2 regions of the Kosakonia sp. MUSA4 genome follow, and region 2 is predicted to be linked to the other one. Evidence: predicted binding sites of a transcription regulator. Region 2 holds the regulator's gene; the other holds the start of a gene.
The links. The regulator Fur, encoded in region 2, represses iron uptake genes when iron is present. The targets are predictions, from matches to a motif close to ATAATAATGAGAACNACTATCAA.
Positions count from the first base shown of each region.

Region 1 (3,465 bases), 2.4 Mb from region 2:
ACACGCGAATAATATCTATTGCGCCGATTTGCGCCTGCTCAATAACCTGTTTCTCATCGCCTAACACACCGCCAGGAAAGGTTTTAATATCCAGTCGGCCGTCCGTAGCTGCACTGAGTTTTTCCCCCATATGTTTTACCGCAACAACATTGGGGTAATCCGCAGGGTGAACATCGGCGGCACGAAAAGTTTGGGCTAAAGAGGCGTGAGAGATAAACAGCAGAGCGGAACTAATACAGACTTTTAGTAAGGTTTTCGCTGAATTCATATTTCCGTGTCTCCAGAGGTTTACTGCTTTTTAGGTAAATAAGAGCGACCACGAACAAGGGTTCGAGGTACAACACCAGATAATTTTTATGGGATTGTCTGAGACATTAGACTCTTTGAGAGTAGTCACTCGGCGGGATTCTTGCGACGATAATGTTCACAAAAAAGAGTAAATTCAGCACAGCGTTTTATTTTTGCAGCACAGGTCTTTTTATTTTCAAAAAAACCGTATTTCAGTTGTGATTTTTTGCGATCTTCCTCGAATTTCTCCACATCCAGGAGAATGAAAAGGGTGGCTGCCAGAGCCACCCTTTATTTTAACCCACCTGAACCGAAAGCATACTCAGCGAACCCATCTCAATACCGTCCACCGGGATAGTAATGGCCTCGGTACCGTTCCATGCGCCCAGCACGTACAGCAGCGGCAGGTAGTGATCCGGCGTTGGGTTAGACAACGATCCGCCTTCATGATCGAGGTAATTTACCAGCGGATGCTGCTCAACCGGCCCCTGCCACGTGAGGTTCGCTTTCACATAATCGTTGAATGATGTGGCCCACGGATACGGCGTATTTTCGCCATGCCAGCGCGCGGTACGCAGGTTATGCACCACGTTGCCACTCGCCACCAGCATAATGCCCTCATCACGCAGCGCCGCCAGCTTGCGGCCCATCTCAAAATGCCATGCCGCGGGTTTCGTGCTGTCGATACTGAGCTGCACCATTGGGATGTCGGCATTCGGGTACATTTTAATCAGCACGCCCCAGGAGCCGTGGTCAAAACCCCAGGCTTCCTTATCAAGCACAACGGGCACCGGCGCCAGTAAATCAACCAGGTGCTGAGCCAGTTCCGGCGATCCCGGTGCCGGATAATGGGTATCGTACAACGCCTGTGGGAAACCACCGAAATCATGAATAGTTTTCGGCGCTTCCATCGCGGTAACGCCAGTACCGCGGGTAAACCAGTGGGCGGACACCACCACAATCGCTTTCGGGCGCGGCAGCGTCTCGCCTAACATTCCCCAGGCGCGGGTATAAACGTTATCTTCCAGAACATTCATTGGGCTACCATGGCCCAGGAACAGTGCTGGCATACGAGGTGCAGACATGGTGATATCCTTACTGAGTGTGTCAATTTGATAACGACACATTACGCCTTTTCATGGTGCGAAGAACTCAGATAACCATGATGAAGATCTTCAGTAATTTTGAATGTAAGCATCAAGTAAAGATAAGGCTCCGGCCTCGCTTTTCAGGTAACAAACTCTTACATTAATGAGAATGATTATCATAAAGGAGTGATTCATGTCAGTACCGTTGATTCTGACCATCCTGGCTGGCGCTGCGACCTTTATCGGCGCGATTCTTGGCGTAATAGGCCAGAAACCATCAAACCGCGTACTGGCGTTCTCACTCGGCTTTGCTGCCGGAATCATGTTATTGATTTCGTTAATGGAGATGTTGCCCGCTGCACTGGCGACGGAAAATATGTCACCGATGCTCGGTTATGGCATGTTTGTCGTGGGTCTGTTGGGGTATTTCGCGCTGGATCGCATGTTACCCCATGCACATCCGCAGGATTTAATGCAGGGTACACAGAGAACCTTCCCGCGCGGTCTGCGCCGTACCGCCATTTTGCTGACGCTGGGTATCAGTCTCCACAACTTCCCGGAAGGCATCGCCACCTATGTCACCGCCAGCAACGACCTGGAATTAGGGCTCGGTATCGCCTTTGCAGTCGCATTGCACAATATTCCTGAAGGACTTGCGGTTGCCGGGCCGGTTTACGCGGCGACCGGTTCAAAACGCAGCGCGGTATTCTGGGCGGGGATCTCAGGGCTGGCGGAGATCCTCGGCGGCGTCCTGGCGTGGTTGATCCTCGGCAGTCTGGTCTCGCCAGTGGTAATGGCCGCCATTATGGCAACCGTCGCCGGGATCATGGTGGCATTGTCGGTGGATGAACTGATGCCGCTGGCGAAAGAGATCGATCCCAACAACAATCCCAGCTACGGCGTGCTGTGCGGTATGTCGGTGATGGGCTTAAGCCTGGTGGCGTTGCAGGCGATGGGATTTAGCGGCTGAGAATCGGGGTGCTCTTGCTGAGGGCTGGCGCGTCTTATTCGCCCTGCCCAACGCGGCGAGTTTTCTTCAACTCTTCGAGCACCCGTTGATACGCTTTATAGATCGCTTCGCGATCGTGGCGGCAGGCTTTGCAATGACGTTTAAGTACGTGGACATAGCCGAAAACGACGATGACAATCGCCAGAAGCCAGTACCATGAGATAAACATATTGCCTCCCTTATTTCCAGCAAACATTGGTTAACAAACCAATGACAAAATAGCGTTAACTTAATGACTTATAAGTTTTTAAACCTGTTTTTCATGCCCGTAGAGCAGGTACCACTTTATAAGTAGCTCCGTGGAATTTCAATGTGTGAATATTATAAACGCGACAAATATTGACGCAGGACAGGCAAAAAAAATCCGCAGCTTTCGGCCGCGGATTTTTTATCACTAACGCAAGTTAGCTGGCTTTGCGCTCATGTTCCTGGCGGTAGGCCACCAGATCTTCAATGGTCACAACAGCCATATTGTGCCGCTTAGCAAATTCGATGCACTCCGGCGCGCGCGCCATTGAGCCATCATCATTGGTTAATTCACACAGCACGCCCGCCGGTTTAAAACCAGCCAGCGTCACTAAATCGATCGTTGCTTCAGTATGGCCGCCACGGGTCAATACGCCGCCCGGCTGCGCGCGCAGCGGGAAAACGTGGCCAGGACGGTTCAGATCGGAAGGTTTCGCGCCATCGGCAATCGCCGCGCGAACGGTGGTAAGACGGTCAGCCGCCGAAACACCGGTTGTCACGCCATGCGCCGCTTCGATGGTCACGGTAAAACCGGTGCCGTAAGCACTGGTATTGTTCTCGACCATCATCGGCAGATCGAGCTGTTTACGGCGCTCGTCGGTCAGGCACAGGCAAACAATGCCGCTGCCGTGGCGAATAGTCAGCGCCATCTGCTCAACGGTCATGGTTTCTGCGGCGAAAATCATATCGCCTTCATTTTCACGGTCCTCGTCGTCGAGCACCATCACACCACGGCCTTCGCGCAGCGCGGCGAGAGCATGTTCAATACGTTCGAAAGGCGTGCCAAAAGAAGAAAGCAGCGTCTGATTCATGGTAAAAGACCTCAATAAAGTT
Region 1 covers NZ_CP025697.1:4,759,121-4,762,585, forward strand. The annotation lists gene C0557_RS22555 (TRAP transporter substrate-binding protein) at 1-268, opposite strand, end outside; gene C0557_RS22560 (hypothetical protein) at 394-576, opposite strand; gene ygiD (4,5-DOPA dioxygenase extradiol) at 585-1,373, opposite strand; gene zupT (zinc transporter ZupT) at 1,570-2,346, shown strand; gene C0557_RS22575 (hypothetical protein) at 2,381-2,554, opposite strand; gene ribB (3,4-dihydroxy-2-butanone-4-phosphate synthase) at 2,790-3,443, opposite strand.
Region 1: the regulator Fur is predicted to act here: its motif matches at 1,534-1,556, upstream of zupT (zinc transporter ZupT).

Region 2 (3,465 bases):
TATGAAATTGAACACGCGAGCGCAATCTGCACAACATCCGCACAACAATTCTCCGGTCGTCCTTGTCCACGGACTGTTTGGTAGCCTTGATAACCTCGGCGTACTGGCCCGCGAACTGGTGCAGGAGTACGACGTGGTGCAGGTTGATATGCGCAACCACGGTCTTTCTCCCCGTTCCGACGAGATGAACTACCCGGCAATGGCGCAGGATCTGCTGGATACGCTGGATGACCATCACATCGACAAAGCTATCTTTATTGGTCACTCAATGGGCGGCAAAGCCGTGATGGCGCTGTCGGCGCTGGCACCGGAACGCGTAGAAAAGCTGGTGGCGATTGATATTGCACCGGTCGATTACCACGTTCGCCGTCATGACGAGATATTTGCCGCGATCAATGCGGTCACTGACGCGCAGGTCACTACGCGCCAGCAAGCGGCTTCGCTAATGCGCGAGCATGTAAAAGAAGAAGGCGTGATCCAGTTTCTGCTGAAGTCGTTTGTTGACGGTGTATGGCGTTTCAATGTGCCGGTGTTGTGGGTGCAATATCCGCATATTGTCGGCTGGGAAACCATTCCCGCATGGCCTCATCCGGCACTGTTTGTCTGCGGCGGCAACTCCCCTTACGTTACGGAGCAGTACCGGAGCGCTTTGCTTGAACAGTTCCCGCAGGCGCGCGCGCATGTGATTGCTGGTGCCGGTCACTGGGTGCATGCGGAAAAACCTGAAGCGGTGATGCGGGCAATTAATCGTTATCTCGCTGAAAAGTCAAACTGATTAAAAAGGCGGCGACCAGTCGCCAGAACGCGTCCGCCCGTTGGCGCGCCCGTTATGCTGATGTATGATGGCGCGCTATTCAGCCCGGGCGGCAGCCCGATTGCTTGTCTTTCCCGTAGTATGCTTAAACATGGCTAAAGAACAAACGGACCGTACAACCCTGGATCTGTTCGCGAATGAGCGTCGCCCGGGACGGCCGAAGACGAATCCGCTCTCGCGTGATGAACAGTTACGCATCAACAAACGCAATCAATTAAAACGCGATAAAGTTCGTGGGCTTAAACGCGTCGAGCTAAAACTGAACGTGGAAGCCGTTGATGCGTTAAACGAACTTGCCGATGCGCGTGACATGAGCCGCAGCGAACTTATCGAAGAGATGCTGCTGGCACAGCTGAGCGCATTGCGCGGAAAGTAATTACTCCGAATCACCTCTCTTATTTTCACGTTTTCATGTGTCATACAGTGCACTCCGCGGCGATAGCTGTTTTCGCGCGCTTCTCTGTTCTGCTATGATTGCCCTTATCTGTGGGCAAAGCGCCACCATCATATTCATTAGGTTTCAAGAGGTTATTTTACTCATGGCAATTACAGGTATTTTCTTCGGCAGCGACACCGGCAACACCGAAAATATTGCGAAAATGATTCAGAGTCAGCTTGGTAAGGACGTTGCCGACGTACATGACATTGCCAAGAGCAGCAAAGAAGATATCGAAGGATATGACATTCTGCTGCTCGGCATTCCGACCTGGTATTATGGCGAAGCGCAGTGCGACTGGGATGATTTCTTCCCGACGCTGGAAGACATTGATTTTAATGGTAAGTTAGTTGCGCTGTTTGGCTGCGGCGATCAGGAAGACTATGCAGAATATTTCTGTGATGCGCTGGGTACGATCCGCGATATTATTGAGCCGCGCGGCGCGACTATCGTGGGCCATTGGCCGACTGCAGGCTACCATTTCGAAGCCTCTAAAGGGCTGGTGGATGATGGCCATTTCGTTGGTCTGGCGATTGACGAAGATCGTCAGCCAGAAATGACCGCAGAACGTGTACAAAAATGGGTTAAGCAAGTTCGCGAAGAGTTACATCTTGATGACATCATCAACGCCTGATTTTACGGCGTAATCTGTGGGTTACGTGGTATTAATAGGTAAAAGCAATGGAAATAATTGCTACAAATTTTTAACTTTTTTCTCCATCGCTGTACAATAAGCCCTGCTAAAGTGGTGTTATGAAGCACAGGAGTTGCTGGTGACACCACGTTTTAAAAGCTTACTTTACTTGAGGACTTGCAGTTTTCATTTAGCCATGGCAGTTCTATAATGAGACGCATTATCCCAGGTGCATTCCTTCTAACTTCCATTGAGGAAGTGAATCGTATAGCAACAGGACAGATTCCGCATGACTGACAACAATACCGCATTAAAGAAGGCTGGCCTGAAAGTCACGCTTCCTCGGTTAAAAATCCTGGAAGTGCTTCAGGAACCGGATAACCATCATGTCAGTGCGGAAGATTTATATAAACGACTGATCGACATGGGCGAAGAGATCGGGCTGGCGACAGTATATCGTGTACTGAACCAGTTTGATGACGCCGGCATTGTGACCCGTCATAACTTCGAAGGCGGGAAATCCGTTTTTGAACTGACTCAGCAGCATCACCACGATCACCTGATTTGCCTCGACTGCGGCAAAGTGATCGAATTCAGTGATGATTCCATCGAAGCGCGTCAGCGTGAAATCGCCGCCAAACACGGCATTCGCCTGACGAACCACAGTCTTTACCTGTACGGCCACTGCGCCGAGGGTGACTGCCGCGAAGATGAACACGCGCACGATGCGAAATAATCCCTTTTCATACTCAAGCCAGCCTTCAGGTTGGCTTTTTTTTTGCCCTTCAAAAACAAAAATGCCCGGCAGGTTTGCGCTGCCGGGCAGGTTACTTCAGCAATAATTACGCTTTCACGCTATCCACACGGCTGAAACGTTTGCCGTCCGGGCTGGCGGTGCGGATCTGCACTTCCCCGCTCACCTGCGGACGCGCTTTATCATCGTAGCGCAGCCAGTTTTTACCGCCGTCCGTAGAATATTCCACGACCATTCCCGGGAAGCTGGTATTGGCTTCCAGCTTGCCGCCGACCACGCGCGCGCCCGGTACAGGCAGGCGGTAGTTAATGCCTGCTTTGTCCAGTTTTGCCAGTTCACGATGGCCTAACAGATTTGCAAAGCGGGTCCAGTCTTTATCCAGCGCTTTTACATCGACCAGATGAGTTTCACCGCCTTTGTACTCGCGACCGGCCTGATAATCCTGTTCCCAACCGGCGCGGTGCCAGGCACGCTCTGCGACCGCAATCATGCGTGGATAAATCATGTACTCCATCTGGTTGTCGGTACGTACCACTTCACTCCACAACTGAGCAGAAAGACCATAGGCTCCAGGCCATAGTTTGTCCGATTTCGCGTTGAATGGATTGCCGTCGCGATCCAGTGAGGTTTCAGCATTTTGCGGCATGTTGTCCGGCGCAAAGCTGAAGATCTTGCGCTCATCGCTAAAGCGCGTGCCCCAGTAGTAGCCGCTTTCCGCCGGATGGACTTCGTTCGGGAAGTCGAGGTAAACATAGTCCGGGTTCGAGACAATGACGCGGAACCCTTTGTTTGCCCAGTCATTTACCGAATCGAAACCGCCCCAGTAG
Region 2 covers NZ_CP025697.1:1,442,929-1,446,393, reverse strand. The annotation lists gene ybfF (esterase) at 2-775, shown strand; gene ybfE (LexA regulated protein) at 906-1,190, shown strand; gene fldA (flavodoxin FldA) at 1,354-1,884, shown strand; gene fur (ferric iron uptake transcriptional regulator) at 2,174-2,620, shown strand; gene C0557_RS06870 (beta-N-acetylhexosaminidase) at 2,727-3,465, opposite strand, start outside.